Regions from separate parts of the Mesorhizobium sp. f-mel genome, predicted to be linked through region 2. Evidence: riboswitches for the same ligand, from Rfam matches in the RefSeq annotation. Region 2 holds a riboswitch; each other region holds the start of a gene.

Region 1 (7,834 bases), on a different contig from region 2:
ATGCGGCTGGTCATTTCCATGGCCTCGAAATTCCGCCACTACGGTCTGCCGCTCGGCGATCTGGTCCAGGAAGGCCATGTCGGCCTGCTGGAGGCAGCGGCCCGTTTCGAACCGGAGCGCGAGGTGCGGTTTTCGACCTATGCGACGTGGTGGATCCGCGCCTCGATGCAGGACTATATCCTGCGCAACTGGTCGATCGTGCGTGGCGGCACCAGTTCGGCGCAAAAGGCGCTGTTCTTCAATTTGCGGCGCCTGCGCGCCCGCTTGGCGAACGGCGCCGAGCCAATCTCGAATACCTCGCTCTACCGCGAGGTGTCGGTGGCGCTCGGCGTCTCGGAGGCCGACGTGGCGATGATGGACTCCCGCCTTTCGGCACCGGATAGCTCGCTCAACCAGCCGCTCGCCGACGATGCGGGCGCCACCGAGCGAATGGATTTCCTGGTTTCTGACGATCCTTTGCCGGACGAGGTCGTAGGCGACACGATCGATGTCGAACGCCGCTCTGTCTGGCTGAAAACGGCGCTCGGCGCGCTCAATGCCCGCGAGCTCAGGATCATCGAGGAGCGCCGGCTGAGCGACGAGGGCGCGACGCTCGAAGCCCTCGGCGAGGCGCTCGGCATCTCCAAGGAGCGCGTCCGCCAGATCGAGGCACGCGCCATGGAAAAGCTCAAGATAGCGCTGGTGAAGCAAAACCCCGAGTTTCTGGCGACAGCCGCCTGAATCTTATTTGTCGGTGATGATCTTGACCTTGTCGCCGGCGGACACTGCTGCACCGGGCGACATCGCGTTGAGCACCCTGAACAGGTCCAGCTTGCGATCGACGCCGACCATCTGCGCGGCGAGCGACCCCATGGTCTGTCCGGGCCGCACCGTGACAACGCGGATATGCAGCGGCTTCAGCGCCGCTTTCTCGGTTGCGCTCAAGATACGGAAGGAGCCGCTGACCGAGCGCGCCACGGCATCCAGCGAGGTGCTGGCGGAAGGTGCCGCGGTCAACAGCCGGTAGACCTGACCGCCGGCGCGGATCACCGCGATGTCGAACTGCCAGCCCTCGGCGCTGGCATGCGCCGTCGCCGCCTCGTTGCCATTGATCGTTTCCTGGCGCACGCTGCTTTCGTCGAGACCGGCCACCCAGCCACTGCGGATGTAGTCGGTCAGCGAGCGGCTCTTGTCGATCGAAACGCCGTCGAAGCGGATCGCTATGTCGCCTGGCCCGGTTGCCGTCACCGCCGCGGCCGAGTTGTCGATGATGAAGCCGTCGGGCACCGAGAACGACACGCCGAGCCCTGGATGCAGGAAGGTTTCGCCACGCACATAGCCTTCCTCCGGTGTGTCGCCGTAGAGCAGGCCGTCTATGCCGGCGAGGAAGGCGTCGCGGTCGCGCGTGCCGACGCCGGGCGCACCGAACTGGCGGGCATGACGCTGCGCCAGATCGATGCGTTGCGGCGTGTTGGGATGCGTCGCCAGGAAGTCGAGGCTGGCGTCGGTGGCGCCGCTGATAGAGCGGAAATCGGTGTAGGCCGACATGGACTGCAGGAAGCGGCCGGCGGCAAAGGGATCGAAGCCCGCCTCGCCGATCGACTTGATGCCGATGCCGTCGGCCTCAAGCTCCTGATTGCGCGAGAACTGGGCAAGCCGCAGCTTGCCGCGGATCAGTGCCGCCTTGGCGGTCGGGCTGTCGCCGAGCACATCCGAGACGACCTTGGTTGCAAACCCCTCCTCAGCCTCGAGCTGCTGGCGCTGCAAGCCGTGGTTTGCAGTGACGTGGCCCATCTCATGCGCGATGACCGCGGCGAGCTCGGCCGAATCGTTGGCCAGCGCCAACAGGCCGCGCGTGATGTAGAGATAGCCGCCCGGCAGCGCGAAAGCATTGACGTTGGGCGAATTGAGGATGGTGATGCGGTAGGTCTGGGTCGGGTTGGCGGACACCACGGTCAGGCTGCCGACGACCTTGGCGACCATGCGTTCGAGCTTGGGATCGGAATACTCGCCGCCATAGGTGGCGAGGATGCGCGGGTGCTGCGCCTTCGCCATTTCGGCGAGCTTGCTGTTGGCGGCGACATTGTCGACCGTGATCGGTTTGTTGGAAGGCTGGAAGCCGGATTCCTGAACGTCCGGAGGCGTGAACATCTGGCAGCTTGCCAGCGCCATGGCAAAGCCGGCCAGCGCGAGGAAGCGCGCCAGCGGTTTCCTTCTCACTCTGTCGGTGCCGGTCGGCAGAACAGCTTCCTTTCAGGTCTCAGCACATGGCCCCGAAAATCGGGCATCGATTTTCAGAAAGGATCATACGCACAATCAAACTGCCACAGCGTCCTTCGCGCCCACGAGCACGCATGACACCGAAGTGGCAAATCACAACCTATGCCGGACCAGTATCGGAGGACCTAGCCACACTACTTTGACCATGGCAAGCAAGCACCACATCGCCTGAAGCCGGTTTGGCCGTAAATTATGTCCGCTTCCGGGCAACATCTCGTGATCCCGCGCCAAACGGACCTGCACCGATATAGTGCCGGAAGGCTTCCGGTCCAGCTTTGGTAAAAAAATCGGCGACAGTCCCGGTTGCGGCAACCGTGGCATTGTCCAGGAACACCATGTCCTGGCCGATACGGTGGGCGTCCTCCGGCTGATGCGTGACGAACAGCACCGTCATGCGCCGCTCTGCATGAACGTCGGCTACCAGATCGAGCATGTCGTCGCGCAAGGCCGGTCCGAGCGAGGCGAACGGTTCGTCGAGCAAGAGCACCGGCCGGTCGCGCACCAGGACGCGGGCGAGCGCGACGCGTTGCCGCTCGCCACCGGAGAGTTCGCGCGGCAGGCGCTGTTGCTTGCCGGCAAGGCCGACGCGCTTGAGCGCCGCGGCGACCGCAGCGTGGTCGGCCTCGGTCAGCCTGAGCGACGGCGAGCGGCCAAGGCCGACATTTCGTTCGACCGAAAGATGGGCAAAGAGATTGTTTTCCTGGAACACCATCGACACCGGCCGCGCCGAAGGCGGTTTGGCGCCGAAATCGGCGCCGCCGATCAGCACGCGGCCCGATCGCGGCGTCTCGAAGCCGGCCACCAGATTGAGCAGTGTCGATTTTCCCGAACCGCTCGGCCCCATGATGGCGGTGATCTTCGAGGCGGCGAACTCGACATCGAACAAAAACGGCGCTTCGCCATAGCTGAACGAGACCTTTTCCAGCCGCACAGCCGTACCGCTTTCGCTGTTGAGCGTCATGATTTTTCTCCCCGTCCCAGCCAGTCCGCGGCCAGGACAAGCGCCAGACAGACCAGGCCGAGCAGCAATGCCAGGCCTGCCGCGTCCATAGTGCGGTAGCTGCCCATGCGCGACAGCAAGAGATAAGGCAGCGTCTGCAGGGAGTCGCTGCCGAACAGGGCAATGACGCCGAGATCGCCGAGCGACAAAGCCATCGCGAACGCGAAACCGGTGGCGAGAGGCCGCCGCAGCGACGGCCAGTCGACCAGCCGGAACCGGTCCCAGCCCGAAATGCCAAGCAGTAAACAGAGCCGTTCGTGGCGTTCGCTCGCCGCATCATAGCCGGGGCGAATGGCGCGGATGGCAAACGGCATCGCCATCACCGCGTTGACGGCGACGACCATGACAGGGGCGATGGCAAAGACATCGCTGAAAATACGCAGGAGAAGGAACCAGCCGGCGCCGATTACGATGGGCGGCACAACGAGGACGAAGCCGGCGCCGGTATCGGTGGCGTATTCGAGCAACGTCTTGGCGTCGACGCGACGCCTCAAGGCCAGCGCCCGTCGTGCCATGACGAGCGACAGCGACAGCGCCACTGAAAGCAGCGCCGCCAGCAAGGCGAGCACGGCGCTGGTCAGCGTTGCCTGCCGCACCGCGCGCTCGGCCGCCAGCCGGCCGAGATCGGCGCCAAGGCCTGACGTCACCGTGGCCGCCATCGGCCCGGCGACGAACAGCAATGCCAGAACGATCAATGCTGCGTTCAGCACGGTCTCGGCCGTACCAGCCGAAAGATACCGGCGCGGTGCCACCGGCAGGTTGGCGTCGCCCACGGTGTTGGCGCCAAGCCGCATCAATGCAAGCACCACGATGAAGGTCAGCGCGATCTGCAGCAGTGTCAGCGTCACCGCGCGGGCAGGATCGAAATCGAAACGCAGCGCCTGATAGATGGCGACCTCCAGTGTCGTCGCGCCCGGCCCGCCGCCCAGCGTGAGCACGATGGTAAAGGATGTGATGCAGAGCATGAAGACAAGCCCGGCGACGCCTGGCAGTGCCGCACGCAGCGTCGGCCATTCGATCAACCGGAATGCGGGCCTGGCGCCCATGCCGAGCTGGCTCGCCAGCCGCCACTGGTCGGCCGGCACCGTCGCCAGCGCCTCGAGGAACAGCCGCGTCGCCAGCGGCAGATTGAAGAAGACATGGGCTACGAGGATGCCGGACAGGCCGTATATGCCCGGCCAGCCCTGACCGCCAATCGCGGTGAGCACGCCGGCGAAATAGCCGGCACGGCCATAGAGAGCCAGAATGCCGAGTGCGGCGACGATGGCCGGCAGCGCAAGCGGCACGGCGAAAAGCTGCAGGATCAAGGCACGACCAAAGAAGCGCGGATGCCGCGACAGCGCCCGCGCAACGAACAGCGCCGGCACGACGGAAAGCAGTGTCGACAGCAAAGCCTGCCACAGCGTGAAACGGGCGACACGGAAGAGGTAGGAATCGAAAGTCGACGCGGCGCCGGTCGGGTTGCGTGTAGCTTCAAGGATGAGCCCGGCGAACGCAGCGCCGATCAGCAGCGCAACAGCGGCAAGCGCGATGGTGCCGGCGGTGACGCGGGGATCGGCAGGATATCCGATATGCATCCCGCCCTGCCTGGTTCAACGATCGTCGAAGCAGAAAATATGGCTGAGGCCGAGTTCCCGCCCACCCCCCTCTGTCCTGCCGGACATCTCCCCCTCAAGGGGGGAGATTGGCAGCTTTACCCTCGCCTCAATCTTTCGACTGTTGCGATTGGCGAAAGCGGAAGTGACATCCGATCTCCCCCCTTGAGGGGGAGATGTCCGGCAGGACAGAGGGGGGCGCCGTAGAGTGATCATCTTTCAATCACAGCTACTTGCTCATCACCGACAGCCACTCGTCGACCCAGGCCTTGCGGTTGGCGGCGACCTCTTCGGGGCTGAACAGCAAAGTCTTGGTCGGCTTGACGAGCTTGTCGAAGGCCGGATTGAGCGGCTTGTCAGTTTTGCCGGCAGGAAACATCCAGTTGGTCTCGGGGATGACATCCTGAAATTTCGGCCCGGTCATAAAAGTCAAGAACTGTTTCGCCAACGGGTTCTTCGCACCCGTGGTGGTTATGCCGGCAACCTCGATCTGCAGATACTCGCCCTCCTCGAAGGACGCCGCCTGATAGCGTTCGGTGTTTTCGGCGACCATGTGATAGGCCGGCGACGTGGTATAGGACAGCACCATCGGCGCCTCACCCTTGGTGAACAGGCCATAGGCCTCGCTCCAGCCCGGCGTCACGGTGAGCACCTTTGCCTTAAGCTTGGCCCAGGCTTCCGGCGCCTTGTCGCCATAGACCGACCTCACCCACAACAGCAGGCCGAGACCGGGCGTCGAGGTGCGCGGATCCTGGATAACGATCTTCTCATCGGCATTGCCCTCGACCAATTCCTTCAGGCTCTTCGGCGGGGTCTTTAGCTTTTCGGTGTCGTAGACGACGGCGAAATAGCCATAGTCGAACGGCACGAAAATATTGTCGCTCCAGCCACCCGGCACATTGACGTCGATGACGACGCCATGCGGCGAAAACAGGCCGGTGGCCTTGGCTTCGGCCGTCAGATTGGTGTCCAGGCCAAGCACGATGTCGGCCTTGGTTGCGGCGCCTTCCAGCTTGACGCGGTTGAGCAGGGCGACGCCGTCGGCGACCGCGACGAATTCGAGAGTACAGCCGCATTCGGCCTCGAAGGCCTTCTTCACCGCCGGGCCTGGACCCCAGTCGGCGGTGAAGCTCTCATAGGTATAGACGGTGAGTTTTTCCTGCGCGGATGCCGGCCCGATGCCGGCGAGAACGGCCGCCGCAAGCAGCATTGCCGAAACAAGAGTGTATAAAAACGTGCGCATCGGCGCCTCCTTCGTTCACGTTGAAAGGAATTGAGGCGTCGGGCTGTCCGAAACGTCTAATCCCTCCGCCGGTACAAACCGGATCAGGTTCAGCGGGTTGGCATGGTTGCCTCTCAGCTGGTCCGCGAAGATCGCGTCCAGCACCCCGTTAGAGCGTTTCGACACATAGGCCCGGCCCAGGTGTGGCGCAAGCGGAAGTTTGCCGGGCATCCGGAACGCGGCCTTCCGTTTCGCAAGCAGGGCTGGTAAGGGCCACGCATATGAGCAAATTCACCATCCTGCTTGGCGGCGATCTTATCCGCACGCCGCTGCTCGACCGCCAGGTCGCTGGCACGCGTGTCATCGCCGCCGACGCCGGCATGAGCCATGCCCGGACGCTGAGCCTGACGCCGGAACTCTGGGTCGGCGACTTCGATTCGGTGCCGGCGGATCTGCCGGACGAGCTGGCCGCCGTGCCCCGCCAGGTGTTTCCGGCAGAAAAGGACAAGACCGACGGCGAACTGGCTATCGCCGCCGCGCTCGAACGCGGCGCGACCAGCCTCGTGCTTGCCGGCGCGTTCGGTGGCAAGCGGGCCGACCACGCCTTCTTGCACCTGGCGCTCAGCGTCCGACTGGCCGAGGCAGGGACGGAGGTGCTTTTGACCAGCGGCGCACAGGAAGGCATTCCCTTGCTTCGCGGAAAGGTCGGCTTCGACTACGCCGATAGCACGCTGTTTTCGATTCTCGGCTTTTCCGACCTTTCCGGCCTGACCGTGACCGGCGCCAAATGGCCGCTTAACCATATCGAGATGGCGTTCGGCTCGTCGCTGACCATTTCCAATGAGGTCAAGGGCCGGCTCGAAATCGCGTTGGGCAGCGGCCGCGCGCTGTTGCTCGCCCACCCACTCCCGCTTACCGAAAGCTGACATGGCGCCGCCACTTCTCAATCTCGACGGGATAAAACTGACTTTCGGTGGCACGCCGCTGCTCGACGGAGCGGAACTGACGGCGTCGGCAGGCGACAAGATCGCTTTGGTCGGCCGCAACGGCTCGGGCAAGTCGACGTTGCTCAAGATCGCTGCGGGATTGATCGAGCCGCAGGACGGCGAGGTGTTCCGCCAGCCTTCGGCGACAGTGCGCTACCTGCCGCAAATGCCCGACATGGATGGTTTCGCCAGCGTCCGCGCCTACGTCGAGGCGGGGCTCGGACCCGCCGACGATCCCTACCGCGCCACCTATCTGATAGAGCATCTCGGCCTGTCCGGCGAGGAACCGCCGAACGATCTCTCCGGCGGCGAGGCGCGCCGTGCTGCCCTTGCCCGCGTCATGGCGCCGGAGCCCGACATTCTCCTCCTTGATGAGCCGACCAACCATCTCGACCTGTCGGTCATCGAGTGGCTGGAGGAGGAGCTTGGCCGCACCTCTTCGGCGCTGATCGTCATCTCGCACGACCGCCGTTTCCTCGAGCGCGTGTCACGCGCCACTGTCTGGCTCGATCGCGGCCAGACCCGCAGGCTCGACAAGGGCTTTGGCCATTTCGAGGAATGGCGTGACAACGTGCTGGAAGAAGAAGAGCGCGAGCAGCACAAGCTTGGCCGCCAGATCGTGCGCGAGGAGCACTGGTTGCGCTACGGCGTGACGGCAAGGCGCAAGCGCAACATGCGCCGGCTCGGCGAACTGCAGACCCTGCGCCAGCGTTTTCGTGGCCATCGCGGCGCCGAGGGTGCGGCGACCATGGTGGCCAGCGACGCCGCCGAA
Region 2 (7,834 bases):
CCGGACCATCCAGGTCAGCAAACCCAAGTGCGCCCGACCGGTCGCTGTGGGTTGGACCAGCGGCGATGACGTGGATGGCTGGCCATGCTGATCGACGGGTCAAAACCTTCCTCACTGGTTTTGTGGAGGGAGCGATAATCGAACCAGGCTGATGCACTGCTTTCTACCCACACGCGATGCGGGCAGACCTCGACTTCGTGTGGGGAACGTAGCGCTCGGCGACGGTGACGGAACTCATCAGGACTGGGCCCGCTCGTCGTGAGGCTGGAACATTCCCGGCGCTGATCGCAGCCGACGCTGCTCGTCGAAACGGACGCATCATCGAGCGTCGAAGGCGAAACCGCGATCTCAGTCCAAGGTCATGAAACAGGACCGCGATCCGATCGGCCCGCTCTCTCCGCCAGAGGCGCGGGCTTCATTTGTTCGGCCGGTGCGGCGGTCCGCTTGGGGGCGGAGATTGAAAATCTGCGGCGGTGTGTCGAGTACAGCGATGGGCTGCCTGGACAGCCGGCGGTTACCTTTCGGTTGCTCTAAGGCTCCGCGCCGCCTCATCGAGTGCCAGCGGATCGTCACCGAGGCGGTCGATGAGGTCTTGAGCTTGGTCGCCGGTGATGCCTGTTCTCATCGCCAGCGCTTCCGCTGCCTCAACATCCGATTGACCAGCGGCGCGGTTGCCTTTCTTCACTCGGCTTTGGGTCTGCGTGGGAGCTGGCACATCGGCACCAGATATTGCCGGCGGGCGAGCACCAAGCGAGCGGTCTTCGTTCTCGATTTCGACGGTCGCCTGATTCCAATGGCGCTCGTGCAGACCGTGCGTCTGGCCTTCTCGTTCCCAGATCTCATATGCGCGGCGCCGAATGCGTTCGTGTTTGTCGTCTGACATGGTCGTTCCTCCTTGTGGGTTTCACCCAACGCGAAGGAGCGTCGGAACGATCCCATCCTGCACGCCGATTTCAGACAAAGAGGGGACCCGGAAGGCTGGCTTCCGGAAGACCATGCCTGCGGCGTTGCGATGCTGCGATGCTTTAGGTGGCCCGGAGCAAATCCTAGTGCGGTGCTCGAGAGCAAGTCGTCCATCGCGCTGAAGGGTGCAGCATTGTTTTCCGTATGGAAACGGGTTTGAGGAGAAAGTTCGGCTCCTGCAGCACGATGCCAGACTAAATTAGAGCTGGCCATTGCTTGAACATCGTTCGCGCAGCTGCTACGTCGCCCATATCGACAGGGGCGCTCCGTATTGCCGGGGCTGAGATGGAAGGTGCAAGCCTTCGGTCCCTCAAGCTGATCTGGGTAATGCCAGCGGAGCGAGGCGACTATGTTTTCAGGTGCACAGATTTCCCTGTATCCGATGTGCGATGATTTCGTCGGCGTCATCCTTAGGGCACTTTCGGCGATGGATCCTTATCGGCCGAATTTCCGCATCGAAACCGACGACATTTCGACGCTGATGGTCGGCCCGCCCGAACAGCTTTTCCCGGCCATGCGCGATCTGTTCGCCTCGGCGGCGGCAAGTGGTGTGCATTGCGTGTTGTCGGCGACGGTGTCGCGTGGCTGCCCTGGCGAGCCTGACGATCCGATCTGCACACCGATTTCCGGCAGCAGCCACGAGCTGTCCCTGGCCGAGCGCATCGGCGCGGCGCGGGCGCATGTCGACGGTGCGAAAAAACTCGGACAAGAGGTCGCCGCGCAGTTCTCGCTCTATCCGCTCGGCGAGGGCCACCACATGGACGAGATCTACGGCTGCATCGACTTCCTCAAGGCCTCGGGGGTCTTCGACAGGTCGAAGAATTTCTGCACGAAGCTGAGGGGCGACGCTGGACCGGTGTTCGCGACGCTGTCGGAAGCTTTCCTTCGCTTCGGCGCGCCGCAAGGCCATGTCGCGCTCGACTTTACCGTGTCGGCGAACAGCCCGAGCCCTCGTTAGCCTTGGCTGTCAACGGGTTGCAGCGAGATCCGAGACGGCATCCGGAACGACCACCAGCTTGCCGACGAAATCCTTGGCAATGAAATCCGCCTGGGCGCGGTGGAAATCGGAGAGCTTGTAGACGCCGCCGACCAGCGGTCGGATCTTCTTGTCCTCGATGTAGCGGACGATACGGCGGAAATCGTGTCGCGTGCCCTGACTGGAACCGTGCAGCTGCAACTGCTTGAGATACATAGTGCGCAGATCGAGCTGTACGACCGGGCCGGCAATCGCGCCGGCCGTCGTGTAGCGACCTTCGGGCCTGAGGATGCGCAAGAGGTCGTTGAACATGGCGCCGCCGACCAGGTCAGCAACCACGTCGATCGGCCGGCCCTCGGTCGCTGCGTTCACGGCGGCGGGCAGGTCGGCGATGCCACGAGTGATCACCGCTTCGGCCCCGATGTCGAGCACCGCCTGTTCCTTGCCCTTGCCGACGACGGCATAGGGGATGGCGCCGCGCGCCCGCGCCAGCTGCACGATGCCGGAGCCGACGCCGCCAGAAGCGCCAGTGACCAGCACACGCTCGCCAGCTCTTAGTGCGGCACGTTCCAGCATCTGTTCGCCTGTGAGATAGGCGCAGCAGAAGGTGGCAAGTTCGACATCGGTCATTTCGGTATCGACGACATGGGCGTTCTCGGCTGGCACAGCCTGGTATTCGGCATAGCCGCCGTCACGGCCGTGGCCCATATAGTCGATGTCGGCGAGGGAATCGTCGTCGCGGTTGTAGATCGAGAAATCGACCATCACCCGCTCGCCGATACGGTCCGGCGAGACGCCATCGCCGACGGCGACGATGTGGCCGACCGTGTCTGTGCCCTGGATGCGCGGGAAAGTCAGCGTGTTGCCTTGGCGGCGCCAAGTCGATACCGCGGCAGCATCTTCTTCCGTGCCATAGGCGCCCTGACGCACCCAGACATCGGTGTTGTTCATGCCGCAAGCGGTGACCTTGACCAGCACTTCACCTGGGGCGGGCGAGGGCACTTTCACGTCGGTGCGGTAGACGAGCTTTTCCGGCCCGCCGTGACCGGTCAGCTGCACGGCGGCCATGGTGGCGGGGAGGGATTTGGTCATGGCATTCATGTCGATCTTCAGATGTTTGCAAACACGCTTTTCACCGCATCGGCCGTCTTCGAGACGATGATGTCGGCCTCTTCGCGGGTGAGGCAGAGCGGCGGCGCAAAGCCGAGAATGTCGCCCTGCGGCATGGCGCGGCCGATGACACCGCTTGCGGCGAGGGCGGTTGCGACCTGCGGCCCGATCTTTTGCGATGCATCGAAGAACACGCGATCATTTCTGTCGGCGACGAACTCGATTGCCGCCAGCATGCCGTCACCGCGCACCTCGCCGACGTTTTTGTGGCCGCCGACGGCTTTCGCCAGTTCGGCACGGAAATAGGCGCCGGTCTCGCCGGCATTGGTCACAAGGTCCATCTCGTCTATCAGTTCCAGGTTGGCGACACCGGCGGCAACGCAGATCGGATGCGCCGAATAGGTCCAGCCGTGGCCGAGCGAGCCGAGCTTGTCGGAACCCTGCACCAGCACCTGCCAGACCTTGTCCGAGACGATGACGCCAGACAGCGGTGCATAGGCCGAGGTCAGGCCCTTGGCGATGGTGATCAGGTCGGGCTTGATGCCGTAATGGTCGGAACCGAACATGGTTCCCAGCCGGCCGAAGCCGGTGACCACTTCGTCGGCGACCAGCAGCACATCGTACTTCTTCAGAACCGCCTGGATCTTTTCCCAATAGAGGGCGGGCGGCGGCACGATGCCGCCGGTGCCGAGGATCGGCTCGCCGATGAAGGCGGCAACCGTGTCCGGGCCTTCAGCCAGGATCATCTCTTCGAGCTTGTCGGCGCAGTGTTGGGAAAACTGCTCCTCGCTCAGCGAGCGGTCGGCACGGCGGAAATAGTAGGGCGCCTCGGTGTGCAGGATCGGCGCACGCGGCAGGTCGAAAGCGTTGTGGAATAGGTCGAGCCCAGTCAGCGATCCGGTCATGACGCCGGAACCGTGATAGCCGCGCCAGCGCGAGATGATCTTCTTCTTCTCCGGCCGGCCGAGCACGTTGTTGTAGTACCAGATCAGCTTGATGTTGGTTTCGTTGGCGTCGGAACCGGAGAGGCCGAAATAGACCCTCGACATGCCTTGCGGGGCGCGGTCGATGATCATCTTGGACAGCGTGATCGACGCCTCGGTGCCGTGGCCGACATAGGCGTGGTAATAGGCGAGGTTCTTGGCTTGCGCGGCGATGGCGTCGGCAATCTTCTGGCGGCCATAGCCGACATTGACGCAATAGAGTCCGGCGAAGGCATCGATGCTCTTGCGGCCATTGTTGTCCCAGATGGTGACGCCTTCGCCGCCGGCGATCACGCGGGTCGGGCTCTCGCCGCGCGCGTGCGTGCCCATATGGGTCGAGGGATGGAAGAAGTGGTCGCGGTCCCAGGCGGCGAGTTCGTTGGACTGGTCGAGCATCTTTTTTACTCCTGAGAAAAAGTGTCGGGCGCGGTTCTAGGCCACGTCCAGGCAGAGATATTTGAGATCGGTAAAGGCTTCGAGCCCGTGGCGCGAGCCCTCGCGGCCGATGCCGGACTGTTTGACGCCGCCGAAGGGGATCGGCGCGCCGGTGATCTTCACGCGGTTGATGGCAACCATACCGTAGTCGAGCGCGCGGCCCATGCGCAATTGGCGGCCGCCGTTCTCGGTGACGACATAGGCGACAAGCCCGTATTCGGTGGCGTTGGCGCGGGCGACGGCTTCGTCTTCGCTATCGAAAGGCGTCACGGCGGCGACCGGACCAAAAGTTTCCTCGCGCATGATCAGCGCGTGGTCGGTGACATCGGCGAGCAGGGTCGGGCGGTAGAACAGCGGTCCTGCAGAATCGCGTTTGCCGCCGGTGAGGCAGCGTGCGCCATGGGCGAGCGCATCGGCGACCTGCTCCTCGACCTTCTTGACCCCGCGCTCATGCATCAAGGGCCCGATGTCGGTGTCATCAGCCAGGCCATTGCCGGTCCGCAGCGTCTCGATGCGGCTGGCGAAGGCGGCGCAGAAACGATCGTAGATCGGGCGCTGGACATAGATGCGGTTGGCGGCGAGGCAATCCTGGCCGGAAGTGGCGAATTTGGCATCGACGGCTATGGTCACAGCCTTGTCGAGATCGGCGTCGGCGAAGACGATCAGCGGCGCGTGGCCGCCAAGCTCCATTACCAGCCGCTTCATCGTCGGCGCACTTTGCGCGGCGATCAGCCTGCCGATCTCGGTCGAGCCGGTGAAGCTCATGGCCCGGACGCGAGCGTCTTCGCACATCCGCCCAACGATGGTCGAAGCCTTGCCGGTGAGAATGTTGAAGACGCCTGCCGGCAGGCCGGCGCGTTCGCCGAGCTCGGCCAGCGCCAGTGCCGACAGCGGCGTTTCCGACGAAGGGTGCGCGACGATGGTGCAGCCGGCGGCAAGGGCGGCCGCCGCCTTGCGGGTCAGCATGGCCGCGGGAAAATTCCACGGGGTGACAACGCCGACGACGCCGAGCGGCTCGCGCCGCACCATCATCTCGGCGTTTGGCAAGTGGCTGGTGACGCTTTCGGCGTTGAGGCGTTTTGCCTCCTCGGCATACCACTCGACGAAGGAGGCGGCGTAGTCGATCTCGCCAAGCGCTTCCCTAAGCGGCTTGCCCTGTTCGAGCGTCATCAACAGCGCCAGATCATCCTTGGCAGCGATGATCAGGTCGAACCATTTTCGCAGAATTCTCGCGCGTTCCTGTGGGAGAGCCGCGCGCCAGGCGGGAAAGGCGCGGGAGGCCGCGTCGATCGCCTTGCTCGTCTGCCTGCTATCGAGCGCGGCAACCCAGGCAACGGTGGTGCCTGTGGCAGGATCGATCACCTCGAAGCTCTCGGCGGCTTCACTCGCAGTCCAGTGGCCGTCGACATAGGCGAGTTCGCGCAGCAGCCGGCGGTCGGCGAGGCGGTCAAGCGCTTCATGGCGTTCTGGTCGGGCAAAATGCGCGGACATTTCGAAGACTCCCGGTTCGAAGTGACGGGAAGACTATTCGCGCGGCCCGGACAAAGAGGCTGTTTCGGCGCCCGCGCGTAGAGAGATTGTCTCTATTGCATCGCCCCGGCAGCCGATCTCTCTAGCGTTACGACGACGCCGGCAACAGATCGGCCACCGGCAAGGCCATTTCCTCCTTCACCGTCTTGGTGACGATGTAGGTGAAATAGCGGTCGATGCCGATCTCGCGTTCGAGCAGCGCGTCGACCAGCCGCTGATAGGCGTCGATGTCGCGCGCCATCACTTTCAGCAGATAGTCGACGCCGCCGCCCACCGACCAGCAGGCGACGATTTCGGGGACGTCGCGGATGACGCGCTCGAAACGGTCGAAATCGGCCTGGCGGTGGCTGGCCAGCGTCACCTCCATCAGTACGGTGGCGACCGGCGCGACGGCGCGCATCGCAACCTTGGCGTGATAGCCGGAGACGATGCCGGCCTTTTCCAGCTTGCGCAGCCGCATCCAGCACGGCGTCGGCGACAGGCCCACCTTGTCGGCGAGCGCCAGCTTAGTGATGCGCCCGTCGCGCTGGACCACGTCGAGGATTTTGAGGTCGATCTGATCGAGTTTCAATGCGGCCATGAGCGTCTGCTTTTTTCTTGCCCGACACCATGACGGCGCATTATTTCGATTGTCAATTGCACTGATTTCGATCTCTAATAAGTCATGACATTATGGCGTCCAGATCCCGCGCTCATCCGGCGGCCGGCCTATCAATCGCTCGCCGACCAGTTCGCGCGCGCGATCCATGATGGGCGGCTGGCCAACGGCGCGCGGCTGCCGACGCATCGCCGGCTGGCCGACGAATTGAAGCTTTCGGTGCAGACGGTCAGTCGCGCCTATGAGGAACTGATCCGCCGGGGCCTGGTCTCCGGCGAGATCGGCCGCGGCAGCTTCGTGCAGACGCAGCGCCGCGAGCCCGAGCCGCCATACCTGCCGGAGCGTCTTGGCGAGGTCATCGACCTCTCCATCCTGAAGCCGGTTTGCGAGCCGATGCATCTGGAGCGGCTGAAACAGGCGCTGAGCTGGCTTGCCGAGAACCTGCCGTCGAGTTCGGCGCTGTCGTTCCGGCCGAACATGGTGTTCCCGCGCCACCGCGCGGTGGCGGTCGAATGGCTGCGGCTGTGCGGTCTCGATGTATCCGCGCAGAATGTCAGCCTGACTAACGGCGCCACGGCCGGCATGACGGTGGCACTGATGAGCGTGGCGCCGCCCGGTTCGACCGTCGCCACCGAGGCGATCGGCCACCATACGCTGATCCCGCTGGCGCGCTATCTCGGCTTCAACCTCGAGGGCCTGCCGATCGACGATAATGGCCTGATCCCGGAGGCGCTCGACGAGGCGTGCCAGCTTTCCGACATCCGCGCCGTATTCGTGCAGCCCTCGGTGATCAATCCGACCGCAACGCTTATGGGCGCCGCGCGGCGCGAGCAAATAGCCGCGGTGGCGCGCAGGCACGACATCGCCATCATCGAGAACGACGTGCTCGGCCCGCTGGTCGAGGGTCGTCCGCCGCCGGTCGCCGCCTTCGCGCCCGAGCGCACGCTCTACGTCACCTCCTTCACCAAGATCGTCGTGCCAGGCCTGCGCATTGGTTATCTCGCGGCGCCCGACCGCTATGTCGCCGCCGTCGCCAACCGGCATCTCGTCTCCAACTGGATGGCGACGCCGCTGGTGGCGGAGATCGCGACAAAATGGGTGACCGACGGCACTGCGATGGAGCTTGTCCGCTGGCAACGTTCGGCACTGGGGCGGCGGCAGGAGATTGCCGCTCAGGTGCTTGCCGGGGTCGACTATCGTGTCCATCGCGACGGATTGCATCTGTGGCTGCGGCTACCC
Region 3 (7,834 bases), on a different contig from region 2:
ACGCGCTAAAGATCAGCACTTATCGACAACAGGCTGCGTCTGGCACGCCAGTTGCGAATTCAGATTCAGCAGCCGCGAGGCTGTTGAAGCTTAGTCCCGGGAGGTCGGGTCTCCCGATCGGGGCGCAACGGAGGATATCATGCAGACAACGATCGCTGCCGCCGAGCCGCGCGGCAAGGTTCCCTTCTATCGGCATCTCTATGTGCAGGTCCTGGTGGCGATCGCCGCCGGGGTGCTGCTTGGACATTTCTATCCGGAGACAGGTGCCGCGATGAAGCCGTTCGGCGACGCCTTCATCAAACTGGTGAAGATGATCATCGCGCCGGTGATCTTCCTGACGGTGGCGACCGGCATTGCCGGCGTATCCGACCTGCAGAAAGTCGGCCGTGTCGCCGGTAAAGCGATGGTCTATTTCCTGGTATTCTCGACGCTGGCGCTGGTTATCGGCCTCATCGTCTCGAACGTTGTCCAGCCCGGCGTCGGCATGCACATCAATCCGGCCACACTCGACGCATCGAAGGTGATGACCTTTACCGAAAAGGCGCATGACACCACCATCGTCGGCTTTCTGATGAACATCATTCCCGATACGATCACCGGCGCCTTCGTGCAGGGCGATGTATTGCAGGTGCTGTTCTTTTCGGTGCTGTTCGGCATTGCGATGGGGCTGGTCGGCGACAGCGGCCGTGCCGTCGTCGATTTCCTGCAGGCACTGACCGCGCCGATTTTCCGCCTTGTCGCCATCCTCATGAAGGCCGCACCCATAGGCGCCTTCGGCGCCATGGCCTTCACCATCGGCAAATACGGCATCGGCTCGATGGCCAATCTCGCCATGCTGATCGGCACGTTCTATGCGACCTCGCTGCTATTCGTACTAGTGGTGCTCGGCGCGGTCGCCCGCTACAACGGCTTCTCGATCCTGGCGTTGATCCGCTACATCAAGGAAGAGTTGCTCCTGGTTCTCGGCACCTCGTCTTCAGAGGCGGCGCTCCCCGGCCTCATGGTCAAGATGGAGCGCGCCGGCTGCAAGCGCTCGGTCGTCGGCCTGGTCATCCCGACCGGCTATTCCTTCAACCTCGACGGCACCAACATCTACATGACGCTGGCGGCATTGTTCATCGCACAGGCGACCGACACGCCCCTCACTCTCGGCGACCAGGTCCTTTTGCTTCTCGTCGCCATGCTCAGCTCCAAGGGTGCCGCCGGCATCACCGGCGCTGGCTTCATCACGCTGGCGGCGACGCTGTCGGTCGTGCCCTCCGTGCCGGTTGCCGGCATGGCGCTGATCCTCGGCGTCGACCGCTTCATGTCGGAGTGCCGGGCGCTGACCAATCTCGTCGGCAATGCGGTAGCGACGATTGTGGTGGCGCGCTGGGAAAAGGAGCTCGATCAGGCGAAGCTCGCCGCCGCTATGGCCGGTGAATTGCCAGACGAGGCAGACCTGTCGCTGCAAGTCGAGGATGTCTCCATCTCGCCCAAGCATCGACCACGGTGCTGGGGCAACGAGATGTATGAAAGCAAACCTCATTGAGACGGTTCAGCCCGGGCCGGTTTTGCTCCGGGCCGGGCTTGTCACCCACTCGCCGCCATCGCAACGCCGGGCGGCGGAACTGCTGGCCGTAATCCCCGGCGATCTTTGCACCTCATCGCCCCGAGGAGGGGACCTGTGACGTCGAGGAATGACGCTCAGTTTGCCAATCACTATAAAATCGCGTCGGCCGGCGCCGGGAGCCAAGCACAATCTCTTCGATGGGAGCTCGGATGGCTTGTAGGATCATCCGGCAGAATTCTCTTTAAGCCTCTTGAGCACAAATCGCTTGCTTTCGAGAACGCTCTCTTCAAGCGACCTCGCATTCGCCAGATGCGCGGCGATGGCGCTGGCCAGCATGCAGCCGGTCCCGCGCATTGTTCCGGCAAGACGGGGTGTGTCGAAGCGAATGGGTTCCTGATTGTAGGTCAACAGGATATCGGTGGATCGCGGTCCGGTCGCATGGCCACCTTTGAGCAACAGCGCCTGCGGCCCGCACGCGAGCAATCTTTTTCCCTGCCGGAGCGTGTCATCATCGTCCGCTGCCAGTTCCGCACCGACAAGGACCGCCAGTTCGATGAGGTTTGGAGTTACGAGATGGCAAAGCGGCATGAGATCACGCTTCATGACGCCGATCGCATTCGCCTCCAGGAGCGGCCTGCCCGAAGAGGAAGCCAGCACCGGGTCGAGTACTGCCGGTATCCGTGGATATTCGCTGAGCACGGCCGCAACCGCAACAATGACCCGCGCGGTTGAGAGCATGCCGATCTTGATGGCCAACACCTTGTTGGCCCGCAGTGCTGCGCGCATCTGGTCGGCGACAAGGCCCGGCTGCAGATGATGGATTGCGATGACTGCATCGTGTCTCTGCACCGTCACCGCAGTGACGGCAAGGCAGGTGCGCACACCGATGGCAGAGATCGTCTCGATGTCGCGTGCAACGCCGGCACCGCCGCTGGAGTCCGATCCACCGACGACAAGCACATGTGGCTCTTGTCTTAGCGCCACCGGTTGGTCTTCTCGATCCATTCTTGCGTGCGCGCTTCGGGATCGGCATTCAGGCTGATATCGGTAACCACAGCCGCGCTGTCGGCGCCAGCCTCAAAGACACCGTCGAGCCGGTCAGGGCTGAGCCCGCCGATGGCAACCAGCGGGATCGGCGCAACCCTGTCTTTCCACGCGCTGATCCGTTCGAGCCCTTGCGGCGCCCATTTCATCTTCTTGAGGCTAGTCGGATAAATGGGCCCCAGCGCCACGTAGTCCGGCTCGGCCGCGAGCGCCGTTTCCAGTTCGGCGTGATCGTGGGTCGAAAGCCCGAGCTTCAATCCGGCGTATTTAATCGCCAGCAGATCGGCCGCAGCCAGATCCTCTTGACCGAGATGGACGAAGTCGCAGCCTTCCTCAATGGCGAGCCGCCAATAGTCGTTGATGATCAGTTGACAACCATGGGCCGTGCAGACGTCGATCGCGCGGCGGATTTCCATCTGCAGCATGGGCTCGTCCCTGTCCTTGATGCGCAACTGCACCAGCTTAACGCCAAGCGGGACGAGCCGTTCGATCCAGGCAGCGCTGTCGACGATCAGGTAGAAGGGGTCGAGCTTCATGAAAAAACCGCCCTGCCAAATGTCGGTGTCGACGGTATGGCGACATCGCGCGGTTCGAGCATTCCCGAGCAGAAAGCTTCACGGCCGGCATCGACCGCCTTGCCGAACGCGCGCGCCATGCCGATCGGATCGGCTGCCTTGGCAACCGCCGTATTCAGGAGCACGGCGTCGAAGCCGAGTTCCATGACGGTCGCCGCGTGCGATGGTCGTCCAAGCCCCGCATCGACGATCAGCGGGACGCCGGGAAAATGTCCACGCATCGAGCGCAGCCCCGGGATGTTGACCGGGCCGAGCGCGGAACCGATCGGCGCGCACCATGGCATTAAGACCTTGCAGCCCGCGTCCAGCAGCCGTTCCGCAACGACAAGATCGTCGGTGGTGTAGGGGAGGACCGCAAAACCGTCTTCGCACAGGATTCGGGCGGCTTCGACCAGGCCAAACACGTCCGGCTGGAGGGTATCATGGTTGCCGATCACTTCGAGCTTGATCCAGTCTGTGCCGAAGACTTCGCGCGCCATTTTCGCGGTCGTGACCGCCTCCTTGACGGAATGGCAGCCGGCAGTGTTGGGTAGGACGTGGACGCCGAGCGAGCGGATCAACGACCAGAAATTCTCGCCAGCCTTGCCGCCTGCCATTTCACGCCGCAAGGAGACGGTCACCACCGACGTCCCGGACGCCTTGACAGCATCGGCAAGGATGGCTGGTGAAGGATATTGGGCGGTGCCGAGAAGCAGGCGTGAGGGAAGCGTCGTTCCAAAAAGATCGAACATGGTCCTACCCACCCTGCATGGGTGACAGGATCTCGATCCGGTCGCCTTCGCTCAACAGGAATTCTGCCCGGTTTGCTTTGTGCACAAGGTCGCTGTTGACAGCCGTTGCCAGCCAATCGCCCTCATAGGCGAGCGCGGCAAGCAGCGCCGCCAGTGTCGTGGCGTCATTCTCAAGCGCTTCGCCGTTGACGATCAGTTGCATGAGCAAGTTCCTCGAATTTGGCATGATCGAAGACAAGAGCGGCGGCCAGCCGCGCCATGGCGGGCGCAAGAAGGAAACCATGGCGGTAGAGCCCGTTGATGGCGACGCCATTTCCACGTGCTTCGACACGCGGCAGATTGTCGGCAAAGGCCGGGCGAATACCGGCGCCGGTCTCGATGATGCCGGCCTCACCGAAGGCCGGGTGGAGCGCGCAGGCAGCGCTGAGAAGTTCCATCATCGAACGGACCGCGACCGGACCACAGTCATCGCTCTCGATCATCGTGGCGCCGGCCATGAAACGGTGATCGCTGCGCGGCACCACGTAGAGCGGAAAGCGCGGATGAAGCAGCCGCACCGGGCGCGACAGCGAGATTTCGGGCGTGCGCAGGATAAGCATTTCGCCGCGAACGCCGCGCAGCCTCTCATTACCCGCTGCCATTCCTATGCAGTCGATCTCGCGTTCGAACCCGGAAAGCTGCCGGGCGTCCGTGGCAAAGCGGAAGTCGACGCCCATGGCGGCGAGCTTTTCGTGAAGCGCTGCCATCGCCTGGCGCGGGTCGAGATGCGCCTCGCCGGGGAAGAACAGCCCGCGCCGGAAACGGCCGGCGAGATCGGGCTCCAGCCGCGCGATTTCCTCTTCATCGATCCAGCAATGGCCTGAGGTGCGGCTTGCGAAACGGTCAAGCTCGCCCGCATCCCGCGGCGCTGCAACAACGAGCGTTCCGGCCCGCGTCACCTGGCCGGGCAGCGCCGCATCCCACCAGTCGGCGGCGCCGCGTCCGAGGTCCAGCACAGGCTGCTCGGCGCTTTCGCGTTCGCACCAGGGCGCTAGCATGCCGCCGGCAAACCACGATGCGCCGCCGAGACTACACCCGATTTCGGCCACGGTGACCGCTGCGCCGCGAGCGGCAAGTTCGAAGGCAGCTGTGAGGCCAGCGACGCCGGCCCCTTTGACCAGCACCCTCATGACGGCTCCGGCACCTTGGGCGTGGTGTCACTCACCGGCATATAGAGGTCGCCGCCCGCGCGATATTTTTCCGCCATCGCCGCCATTCCCTCCTTCTGTGCTTCGGCGCGGATGTCATGGGAGATGCGCATCGAGCAGAATTTCGGCCCGCACATGGAACAGAAATGCGCCAGCTTGTGCGCCTCCTTCGGCAAGGTCTCGTCGTGGAACGAGCGCGCCGTTTCAGGGTCGAGCGAGAGGTTGAACTGGTCTTCCCAGCGGAACTCGAACCGGGCCCGTGACAGCGCATCGTCGCGGATTTTCGCCGCCGGATGGCCCTTGGCGAGGTCGGCGGCGTGCGCGGCTATTTTGTAGGTTATCACACCGGTCTTGACGTCGTTGCGATCCGGCAGACCGAGATGCTCCTTCGGCGTCACATAGCAGAGCATGGCGGTGCCGAACCAGCCGATCATGGCAGCACCGATTCCGCTGGTGATGTGGTCATAGCCGGGCGCAATATCGGTCGTCAGCGGTCCGAGCGTGTAGAAGGGTGCCTCACCGCAGATGGCGAGCTGCTTGTGCATGTTCCGCTTGATCTTGTGCATGGGGACATGCCCAGGCCCCTCGATCATGACTTGGCAATCCTTCGCCCAGGCGATTTTTGTCAGCTCACCGAGCGTTTCCAGTTCGGCGAATTGCGCCGCGTCGTTGGCGTCGGCGATCGAGCCGGGGCGTAGGCCATCGCCGAGTGAGAAGGAGACGTCATAGGCGCGACAGATGTCGCAGATTTCCTCGAAATGCTCGTAGAGGAAGCTTTCCCGATGATGGTGCAGGCACCATTTCGCCATGATCGAGCCGCCTCTGCTGACAATCCCGGTGACGCGCTCGACCGTCAGCGGAATGTAATGCAGCCGGACGCCGGCGTGGATGGTGAAATAGTCAACGCCCTGCTCGGCCTGCTCGATCAGCGTATCGCGATAGACCTCCCAGTTGAGGTCCTCGGCGATGCCGGCGACCTTCTCCAGCGCCTGATAGAGCGGCACCGTCCCGATCGGCACCGGCGAATTGCGTATGATCCATTCGCGGATGTTGTGGATGTTGCGGCCGGTCGACAGATCCATCACCGTGTCGGCGCCCCAGCGGATCGCCCAGACCATCTTTTCGACCTCTTCGGCCATGGACGAGGTGACGGCGGAATTGCCGATATTGGCGTTGATCTTGACCAGGAAATTGCGGCCGATGATCATCGGCTCACTTTCGGGGTGGTTGATGTTGGCGGGGATGATTGCGCGCCCCCGCGCCACCTCTTCACGCACGAACTCCGGCGTGACGAAATCCGGGATCGAGGCACCGAAGGCCTCGCCCTCCCGCTGCAGCTTGCCTTGCAGGATCTCGCGTCCAAGGTTCTCGCGAATGGCGACGAATTCCATTTCGGGGGTGATGATCCCGGCGCGGGCATAGGCAAGCTGTGTCACCGCCTTGCCGGCCCGGGCCCTCCGCGGAGGGTTGCGGACTCGAAATTCCGGCGTCAGGCGCTCGCCCGCCGCAAATCCATTGTCCTCCGGCCTGACGTGGCGGCCGTCGTAGAATTCGACATCGCCACGTGCCGTGATCCAGTCCTGGCGCAGCCGGGCAAGGCCGGTCTCGATGCTGGTCTCGATAGTGGGGTCGGTATAAGGGCCGGACGGATCGTAAACCGTGACCGGCGGCTCACCGGCGGTCGGGTGGACGGCGATCTCGCGCATCGGCACCCTGATCTGCGGGTGGATGGCGCCGGGCTTGTAGGTTTTCCGCGAGGCGGGCAGCGGTCCCGTCGACACGGCGGGGGTCAAGGCATTCATTTGAGGCTCCTTTGCTCATTTGCATTGGAGACCCAGTTCTGTGCCGGAAGGATGAAAAGACGCCTTGGGCGACCTGCTCGAAACAGGTTTTCGGGCATGAATTCCCGCAAAGCGCTTGCACCGTCCCTACGCCAGTGTGAACTGGATCAGGTTCAACGGGTCACTGCGCCGCGAAGCCAGCAGTATCTCAGCCCCTTGCCGGGACTCCCCTGGTGAATGCCTCGATTGGACCGGGCCGGCGCCCTTTTGTCAAGCGCCGATGCGCTGGCGTTTGCCGCCACGGCCAATTTGCTGTTGCCCACGGCGGTGGCATCGATCGCCGACGAGGACCGCCTGGCGGCCGATTGCGTCGCCATATTGCTCAGTCGCATAATCGAGTCGCTTGAGCGGGTTTCCGGCCTCCGCGCCGATGCTTTCATTGGTAGAGGCCCGGCACTGAATTGAAGCGGCTCGGCAGCTATCCTAAGCAACACATTTCAACGCTTGGCTGCAGGCGCGCCATAGAGCAAATCAGAAATTCCGGCTGCACCGAACAGCCGCAATCATGCCCCCAACCGGGCTTCCCCATAATTATCGTTCCCAATCGGCTCCTGCTCGGCCGTAATCCGAGATTTGACAGGGCGGCCCGCGTGGATGGGTATTTCCGCCCTGGTGCCATCGGGGAAGATCGCGACGATCTTAAGTTCGCCGCCGAGGCTGCGGACGTAGCGTTCCATGGTCCTTATCTGAACAGTTTCCGGGTGATGCTCGACGCGCGAAATCTCGGCCTGCTTCATTCCGGATTTTTCGGCAAGCCGGGCCTGCGTGGTGTCCATAGCCTTTCGCAGTTCGGCGAGATGGACACGGTGAATGATGGCGGCGGCGCCCCTTTCGGCCTTCGCGAGGCGATCCTTTGGTAAGCGATCGATCCACTCGCGAGCATTAGGAGCTTCGGACTTCTTGA
Region 4 (7,834 bases), on a different contig from region 2:
GAACCAGGATGCCGGGTAGGAAGAACTGCAGGTATTCGCCAGGCGAACCGGCGAGCGCACCGCCGAAGACGAAGGTGAAGAGCAGCGTGAACATGATCGGAGTCATCACCAGATCGAAGAGCTGCTCTGGCACATGCTTGAATTTCAGCACAGCGCGCCATCCGAAGACGAGCGCGTTGGAAAGGGCTGATGGGGTTCTAGGTCGGGCGACGCTTTGCAGCCGCTGAAGGGATGTCGTGTCGATCATGGCTTGTCGCCTTCCTTGCGGCTTTCACCCAGGCCCGGCTGGCCCGTCAGCGCGAAGAAGACCTCCTCGAGGCTGGGCTGGCCCATGGAGAAATCCGACAGCTCGATGCCGCTGGTAACCAGATCGGCCAGCGCCTCGTTGGCGGCCTGCGCTGTGCCGGCAAGGACGGAGAGTTCCGCGCCTTCGGCACTGCGTTGGACAGGGTGCTCCAGCCGGCGTTCCAGAATGGTCGCCGCTTCGTCCAGCCGAGCGACATCGGCGAGCGCGACATGGAGAAAGCCGGAGCCGGTGGCCGCCTTCAGTTCGCGGCTGGTACCCTCGGCGATCTTCCTGCCGTGGTCGATGACGGCGATGCGCGCTGCGAGTTGATCGGCCTCTTCGAGATATTGCGTGGTGAGCAGGATGGTGACGCCGGCCTCGGCGAGGCCGCGGATCATGCCCCAGACATCCTTGCGGGCGTTCGGATCGAGGCCTGTGGTCGGCTCGTCAAGGAACAGCACGCCCGGCGTGACGACCAGCGAGGCGGCTATGTCGAGCCGCCTTCGCATGCCACCTGAATAATCCCTCACCTGCTTCGTCGCCGCTTCGGACAAGCCGAAAGCCGCGAGCAAATCGTCCGCACGAGCTTTCGCGGCGCGACCGCGAAAACCCCAGAGTCGGGCGAGCAGGACGAGGTTCTCCCGGCCCGTCAAGTCCTCGTCGAGCGAAGCGAACTGCCCGGTCATCGCGATTGCCGCGCGGACCTCATGCGGGGCCTGCACGAGATCGTGCCCCATCACGGTCGCGGAGCCGGCGTCGGGGCGGGACAGCGTCGCGAGCATCCGCATCAGCGTTGTCTTGCCGGCGCCGTTCGGGCCCAAGATGGCGAAAATCATGCCGCGCGGCACATCGAGATTGATACCATCGACCGCGCGCAGCTTGCCGAATGTCTTGACCAGGCCGCGAGCGGAAATGGCTGACTGGGCAAGGCCCATAGAAGGCACACCCTTAGGAGAAGTATCGTTCATGCAATCATCACGCTAGAGGCTCCGACCATCTACCTGGCCGCCGAGGCTGAAGAGCCGGTCAGATCATATGTCGGACGGTCTCTACTCATTTCGGGGTTTTCACTCGATCACGGCGCAGGCCTGACGATTTCCGGCATCACCTGCAGGCTGGCTTTTGTAGTCGTCCTGTCCGCCGTGGATCATCAATGCCTTGCCTCGTATGGCCGTATCTCCACCATCCAGCTTGACCACGCTGTTGAAAGCCTGGGAACGCAAAACGCCGTCGGGGCCGACTCGCTGATTTGGCATATCGCCCGCGTGCGGGCCTTTCCCGGTGAGGTATCCATGTTCGGCATTCGTCGGATTGAAGTGCCCACCGGCCGAGGCATGGCCGGTGTGATGGTCGCACTTCCCGGTTTCGTGAATATGGAATGCGACCCATTCACCCGCCGGCAGTCCTGTTACCTCCAACGCTATCAGCACGCCGTGCGCCGTCTCGGTCAGCGTGGCCGTTCCGTTCTTCTCGCCAGCCATGTTGACGAATTCGGCTTTCGCGGTCGCGGTGTCCTGAGCCGCTGCAGGCATCGCGACCGCCAGCGCCAACCCTGCTGTTGCAACCAATTTTTTCATCGACTCGTCCTCCGGTTGTCCAAGGAAGCCAAACATCAAAGGGGTCTCTTCGTTCCATTTGGGAATTGAGTTTTCGTCTCCGGCACGGCCGCCAGGGAAGCGACGCCGACAACTTTTTCGATGTGCCTCAGTTTACACCCATTCGAAGAGTTGCGCGGTTTGCCAGCCCGCCAGCAGTATGATGAGAATGCCAACGAGCCTGAGAAGCGTCTTTTCTGCGATTGACTTCACTACCCATCCCGCAATCGGCGCTGCGACTACGCCGCCAAGGATCAAGCCGGCGACAGAGAGTAGATTTTCCGTTAGCTCTCCTGCCTCCTCCCAGTGGCCCGTTAGCACCGCAAACAAGAAGGTCAGAGACACCGAGAGCGTGATGAGGAACTCGCTGGCATTTACCGTACCAATAACGTAGCGGGGCGTCCCGCCAAAACCAAGAAGGCCCGTCGTTACGATGGGTCCCCATCCGCCACCCCCTGCCGCATCGAGAAATCCACCACCAAGTCCAAGGGGAGGTACCGCGCTTGCAGGGACCGGATTGCTTGGGATACGCCGGAAGGAACGGAACAGGAGCCAAGCTCCGACGAGTGCAAGGTATGTGGTCACATATGGCTTCATGATCGCTCCCTCAAACGAGGTGAGCACAAAAGCGCCGAGAACGCCGCCGAGAACGCCAAACGGCATCAGGCGCCAGAAAAGCTTCCAGTCGATATTGCGGTGATAGAGGTGAGCCGAACCCGAGGCCGCAGTGGTAAACAGCTCAGCCGCGTGAACTGAAGCCGAAGCGTGTGCAGGAGACACGCCAAACCCCAGTAATGTTGTCGAGCAAATCACGCCGTAGGCCATGCCGAGAGCCCCGTCCACAGCTTGAGCTACAAACCCTACGAGCGCAAAAAGAATGAACTCTTGCATTTGGCTCTCCAACAAAGCGCGAGTCGTAATTGCCGAAAAGACAATTCACCAAACGCCTCGCATCGACAATGGTGACGACGAACGGGAAATTGTCCACTCGATCGACGCCTTTCCTGTACCTTCAGTCATTCAGCCTCTTAGGATATCGAGAGCGATCTCTCGAATTGGATGTTCGGGTAGCCGCACCTCCTCTGACCTGAGGTTTCACGGGTCGGGTACGGGTCGGGCGCAGACTTGCAGCTCCACCCCATATCTGTTTAATTGCCGCCATCCACAGGGGTGCTCCGTATCGTCGGGGCTGAGAGATGGGCTGCAAGCCCGTAAACCCTAGAGCTGATCTGGATAATACCAGCGGAGCGAGGCGGGCGATGTTTTCTGACGTACAGATTTCTCTTTATCCGAGGACCGGCGATTTCGTCGGTGTCGACATCTCCGCGCTCGATGCGCTCGACCCTTGTCGCGATCAGTTGCGCATGGGCACAGGCGATATTTCGACGCTGCCGGTCGGCCGGCTCCAGGGCCATGTCACGACCGAGCTTACGGTTTCGGCCAACAGCCCGGCCCCGCGCTGATCTTTTCGCGCCAGACAGGTCTCGCATGTCCCAATCTTTCTCCGCCGCGCCGCGAATCGCAGCCTTGTTCGCCAAGATCGGACCGGCCTTGCTATCTGTCGGCACGCTGGTTTTGGCTTGGGAGCTCTATGCGCGCATCTCGGGCATCTCGCCCACCACGCTGCCCGCGCCGTCACGCATTCTCGCCCAGGCCATCCTGCAGCGCCAGGCGCTGTTCGACAACACCGTGCCGACCATCAGTGCCACATTGGTGGGCTTCGCCTGCTCGCTGGCCGTTGCCTTCCTTCTTTCGATGCTGATCGATTTCTTCAAACCGCTGCGCCGCGCCCTGTTCCCGGTCTTCATCATTAGCCAGACGCTGCCGCTGGTGGCGATCGCCCCGCTGGTCATTCTCTGGTTCGGCTTCGGGCTGACGCCGAAGATCATGCTGGTCGCCCTCGTGACTTTCTTTCCCATGCTGGTCGCGCTGGTGCAGGGTTACGAATCGACGGATCGGGACATCTCGGCGCTTCTGAGTTCGATGGGCGCTTCCCGCATGCGCATTTTCCTGCTGGCCCGCCTGCCCTCCTCGCTGCCCTATTTCTTCGCCGGGCTGCGTATCTCGATCACCTACGCCGTGGTGGGCGCCATCTTCGCGGAATATGCCGGCGCGGCCAAAGGGCTCGGCATCTACATGCTCAACGCCAAAAACAATTTCCGGCCCGATCTCGTGCTCGCAGCCGTGCTGATCAGCGCCTTGCTCACGCTAGCCCTGTTTGCCGCCACGGTGCTGATCCAGCGCGCCGCCATGCCATGGGAGCGGCTCGATGCCGCACGAAAATCATGAGCAGACGGCTGGAGCTGCGCCAAGTCAGCAAGCGTTTTGGCGACATTGACGTGCTTGCCGGCATCACGCTGCATGTCGAGCCGGGCGAATTCGTTTCAATCCTCGGCCCCTCCGGAGCCGGCAAATCCACGATCTTCAGATTGCTGACGGGCGGTCTCGAAGGCTACGGCGGCGGTGTCGACTTCGACGGGCGGCCATTGGCCGACGCGCGCCGACCGTTTGCCTTCATGCCGCAGCACGATGCCCTGATGCCTTGGCGCACGGTTATCGACAACACCGCGCTCGGTTTGGAAGTGCAAGGCATGTCCCGCAAGGCGGCGCGCGACAAGGTGGCGCCGCTCTTCGGCGAATTCGGCCTTGCGGGCTTCGAGCAAAGGTATCCGGCGCAGCTCTCGGGCGGAATGCGCCAGCGCGCCGCGCTGTTGCGTACCGTCGTGCAGGACCGCGCCATGCTGTTGCTCGACGAACCGTTCGGCGCACTCGACGCCCTCACGCGCACCGGCATGCAGCGCTGGCTTCCGATGATGTGGGACCGACACCGCTGGACCGTCCTGCTGATCACCCACGACGTGCGCGAGGCAGTCTTCCTGTCCGACCGCATCTATGTGCTGAGCAGCCGCCCCGCCCGCGTGCTGCGCGAAATCGCCATACCTCTTCCGCGCCCGCGCACGGATCTTGTCTCGCCGGAAGCCAGCGCCATCGAAGCCGACATCCTCGATACCCTGCTCGATCCACAGCCCGCCCAAAGGACATGACCATGCTTTCCAGACGCCTCTTCATCGCTGCCGCATTGATCTCCGGGCTCGGACCCGTCACGTCCGTCCGCGCCCAGCAGACTGTCACCGTCGCACTAGACTGGACGCCGAACACAAACCATGTCGGGCTATATGTCGCCCAGGCGAAAGGCTTCTACGCCGAGGCCGGGCTCGACGTGCAGATCCTGCCCTACAGCGACACTGCGGCCGGTACGCTGATCGCCAACCGCGTGGCTGATTTCGGTATATTGGGATCCATAGGATTGTTCACCCAACGCACCGCCGGCGCCGACCTCGTCGCCACCTACGCCATCATGCAGACAGAAACCGGCAGGCTGGTGTTCAATGCCGACCGCGCCGATATACAGTCCCCAAGGGACCTGGACGGCCTAACCTATGGCGGTTTCGGCAGCGCCTGGGAGAATGCGCTGATCGGCACCATTATCCGCCATGATGGCGGCGAGGGCAAATTCGAAACGGTGACGCTGGGCACCTCCGCCTATGAGGCCTTGGCCAATGGCGCAGTCGATTTTACGCTCGAAGTCTATACTTGGGAGGGGATCAAAGCGGAACTTGACGGCAAGGCCCAACGCGCCTTCCGCTACGCCGATTACGGCGTGCCCGACCAACACACCAATTTCATTGGCTCGAGCCGGGCCTACCTCGAAAAGAACAAGGACACGGCAACTGGGTTCATCGCCGCGACCAGGCGCGGCTATGCCTTCGCCGTCGAACATCCGCAAGAAGCGGCTGATATCCTGATCGCAGCAAACAGCGACGTGCTGACCGACCGTCCGCTGATCGAAGCATCCCTGAAGGCGCTGGTCGACGGCCACTATCTGCAAAGCCCCACCGGCGCGATCGGCACAATCGATCCAGCAAAGATGGAGGCGATCGGCGGCTACCTGTTCAAGGCCGGCGCCCTGCGCGACAGCGATGGAAACCTGATCGGCGAACCCCTCGATTTCGCGGCCTATTACAGCAACGCCTATATAGCCGGCGAAAAATGAGCCCGCCGCTGTGCATATATCTCAATGCCGTGATCTTTAGCCTCGGCAGTCACGGGGCCGGTTGGCGCATACCCGAAAAGCGACCCGCTTGCCTCGACTAGCCTCGACTATTGGGTCGACCAGCAAAGCTTCATCGACGACGTGATGCCTTTGCTGGAGCGTTCGGAAGTTTTCGACGCTGGGGGTGAGCGCACCCTTCGCGAGCGATACGGCCTGCCAAGTCTTTAGGTCTAGGATCGAACAGGGGCGCGTGGCGGTGCTTACTCACGACTAGGCCCGGCTCCGGACTGACGTGATGGCTTCGTGTAGCGCTTTGGCGTCAGTTCCGCCCCGGGTTGGCCGTTCAACCGTTTCTTGAGGATGTCAATGAGGCTGATGGTGACCGCGATCACCGCAGGGCCGAGGACGAGTCCGGATGCTCCAAAGAGGACGATGCCACCGACCGCGCCGATAAAGGCCATCACTGTGTGGAGCCGCAACCGGCTCCCGACAAGCATCGGATAGAGCAGATTGTCGATGCCGGCGACGACGCCGCCGCCCCAGATGGTCAGGATCGCTGCGCTTGCCCAAGACCCTTCCAGTGCGAGATAGATCGCTGCCGGCACCCAGATCACGAATGCGCCGAGCACTGGCACGATGGCAAGAAGTCCCATTACCAGGCCCCAGAAGACCGGCGTGGGCAGGCCGAGCCACCAGAACATCAGGCCGCCCAGCGTTCCCTGCACAGCGGCGACAAAAACGGTGCCTATCAGGATCGCATGTACCGTCTCGGCAAAGCGCGACAGCATGTATGCCGTCTCCGGTGCACGCAGGGGCGAGAGACGCTCGATCCCCCGCAGGGCGGATTCACGGTCCCGCAGAAAATAGAACAGCAGATAGAATGTCAGCACGAACATCACGGCCTGATTGATCGAGCCGCGCAATAGCGATGTGCTTTGTCCCGTCAGCCATTGTACAAATGCGGCGACCGTGCCGGCCGGATCGAGTTGGTTCTCAACCCACTGGGCAACCGCCGAAAGCCTGGGATAGCCCGACACGAAGGCATCTGTGTTCCAACCCCGGATGACCTCCTCCAGATAAGTGGCGCCGTTTACCGCCTCGCGAACAAGCTGCTGTGCCACGAAGATGAGCGGCAGGCCGACTGCAACCGCCGCGATGCTGACTGACATCAGTGCAGCCAGGTTTTGGTTCCTGAGCCTTTCCTCGACCCGTCGATGAGCCGGATACAGGACGATTGCCAACACCAGCGCCCACGTCAATGCGGGCAAAAAAGGCAACGCCAAGAGATAGCAGACATACAGACCGATCGCCGTCGCGGCCACGATGCCGAGCAATCTCATTTGTTTCATATCGGGCATCTGTTTCAGGTCGGGCACCTCTCGCCGTCTCGCAAACCAAGCGAGCCTAGTGGATTTCCCGACAAAATGGCAGCTCCCGTTGCCGCACCGCTACGGCTAGGCCGCTGTGGAATATGACGACAATGGCACGGACATTTTCTCGCTCATTGGGCTGATTATACCGACTGGGCACCCGTGCCCGATGCCAGCACCGCGGCCTGCCCGGTCGTGGATGCTCTGACCTACGGCGGTTCTACAGCTCGCTCGCGAACTCGCAGCTTCACAGGACCAATAGAAAAAAGGCCGGACTGTTAAAGTCCGGCCAGGCATGAAGGTTTAAAACCTCCAGAGGGGAACGCGCCGGACGCAATGGGAGGAAAACATCCGACGCAATGCGTATATGGGCCGCCTCGGGTGACGTTTCAACGAGATGTGGTGGGCCACATCAGCCGCTCCATAGAGCCACATCCGAAGATTCATCGTCACGGTCTGCGGCAGCTTCGATTGCCGCTGACCAACAGGCGCGCATGCCGCGCGACCTCGCTACCGGCGCTCTACAGAT

Evidence for each region. Region 2 has a riboswitch for thiamine pyrophosphate ahead of ACWUKX_RS26095 (YkoF family thiamine/hydroxymethylpyrimidine-binding protein). Riboswitches for the same ligand answer to the same signal wherever they lie in the genome.
Region 1: it holds a riboswitch for thiamine pyrophosphate, as region 2 does, so the genes downstream of both, thiB (thiamine ABC transporter substrate binding subunit) here and ACWUKX_RS26095 (YkoF family thiamine/hydroxymethylpyrimidine-binding protein) in region 2, are expected to answer to the same signal.
Region 3: it holds a riboswitch for thiamine pyrophosphate, as region 2 does, so the genes downstream of both, thiC (phosphomethylpyrimidine synthase ThiC) here and ACWUKX_RS26095 (YkoF family thiamine/hydroxymethylpyrimidine-binding protein) in region 2, are expected to answer to the same signal.
Region 4: it holds a riboswitch for thiamine pyrophosphate, as region 2 does, so the genes downstream of both, ACWUKX_RS19995 (hypothetical protein) here and ACWUKX_RS26095 (YkoF family thiamine/hydroxymethylpyrimidine-binding protein) in region 2, are expected to answer to the same signal.

The regions. Positions count from the first base shown of each region.
Region 1 covers NZ_JBSPTO010000006.1:58,264-66,097, forward strand. Annotated here, with positions in the region: gene ACWUKX_RS10730 (RNA polymerase factor sigma-32) at 1-720, shown strand, start outside; gene ACWUKX_RS10735 (M48 family metalloprotease) at 724-2,151, opposite strand; gene thiQ (thiamine ABC transporter ATP-binding protein) at 2,450-3,220, opposite strand; gene thiP (thiamine/thiamine pyrophosphate ABC transporter permease) at 3,217-4,836, opposite strand; gene thiB (thiamine ABC transporter substrate binding subunit) at 5,084-6,097, opposite strand; TPP riboswitch at 6,141-6,255, opposite strand; gene ACWUKX_RS10755 (thiamine diphosphokinase) at 6,358-7,002, shown strand; gene ACWUKX_RS10760 (ABC-F family ATP-binding cassette domain-containing protein) at 7,004-7,834, shown strand, end outside.
Region 2 covers NZ_JBSPTO010000030.1:593-8,426, forward strand. Annotated here, with positions in the region: gene ACWUKX_RS26090 (DUF2934 domain-containing protein) at 515-883, opposite strand; TPP riboswitch at 1,211-1,322, shown strand; gene ACWUKX_RS26095 (YkoF family thiamine/hydroxymethylpyrimidine-binding protein) at 1,313-1,921, shown strand; gene ACWUKX_RS26100 (alcohol dehydrogenase family protein) at 1,931-3,040, opposite strand; gene ACWUKX_RS26105 (aminotransferase) at 3,049-4,428, opposite strand; gene ACWUKX_RS26110 (NAD-dependent succinate-semialdehyde dehydrogenase) at 4,465-5,958, opposite strand; gene ACWUKX_RS26115 (Lrp/AsnC family transcriptional regulator) at 6,086-6,577, opposite strand; gene ehuR (MocR-like ectoine utilization transcription factor EhuR) at 6,662-7,834, shown strand, end outside.
Region 3 covers NZ_JBSPTO010000042.1:15,139-22,972, reverse strand. Annotated here, with positions in the region: gene ACWUKX_RS29100 (dicarboxylate/amino acid:cation symporter) at 140-1,531, shown strand; gene ACWUKX_RS29095 (hydroxymethylpyrimidine/phosphomethylpyrimidine kinase) at 1,775-2,536, opposite strand; gene ACWUKX_RS29090 (thiamine phosphate synthase) at 2,527-3,132, opposite strand; gene ACWUKX_RS29085 (thiazole synthase) at 3,129-3,902, opposite strand; gene thiS (sulfur carrier protein ThiS) at 3,907-4,104, opposite strand; gene thiO (glycine oxidase ThiO) at 4,073-5,071, opposite strand; gene thiC (phosphomethylpyrimidine synthase ThiC) at 5,068-6,891, opposite strand; TPP riboswitch at 6,997-7,112, opposite strand; gene ACWUKX_RS29065 (hypothetical protein) at 7,117-7,335, shown strand; gene ACWUKX_RS29060 (helix-turn-helix domain-containing protein) at 7,434-7,834, opposite strand, start outside.
Region 4 covers NZ_JBSPTO010000017.1:631-8,464, forward strand. Annotated here, with positions in the region: gene ACWUKX_RS19975 (ABC transporter permease) at 1-247, opposite strand, end outside; gene ACWUKX_RS19980 (ATP-binding cassette domain-containing protein) at 244-1,254, opposite strand; gene ACWUKX_RS19985 (superoxide dismutase family protein) at 1,354-1,863, opposite strand; gene ACWUKX_RS19990 (sulfite exporter TauE/SafE family protein) at 1,996-2,772, opposite strand; TPP riboswitch at 3,038-3,150, shown strand; gene ACWUKX_RS19995 (hypothetical protein) at 3,141-3,344, shown strand; gene ACWUKX_RS20000 (ABC transporter permease) at 3,370-4,170, shown strand; gene ACWUKX_RS20005 (ABC transporter ATP-binding protein) at 4,167-4,925, shown strand; gene ACWUKX_RS20010 (ABC transporter substrate-binding protein) at 4,922-5,935, shown strand; gene ACWUKX_RS20015 (AI-2E family transporter) at 6,196-7,311, opposite strand.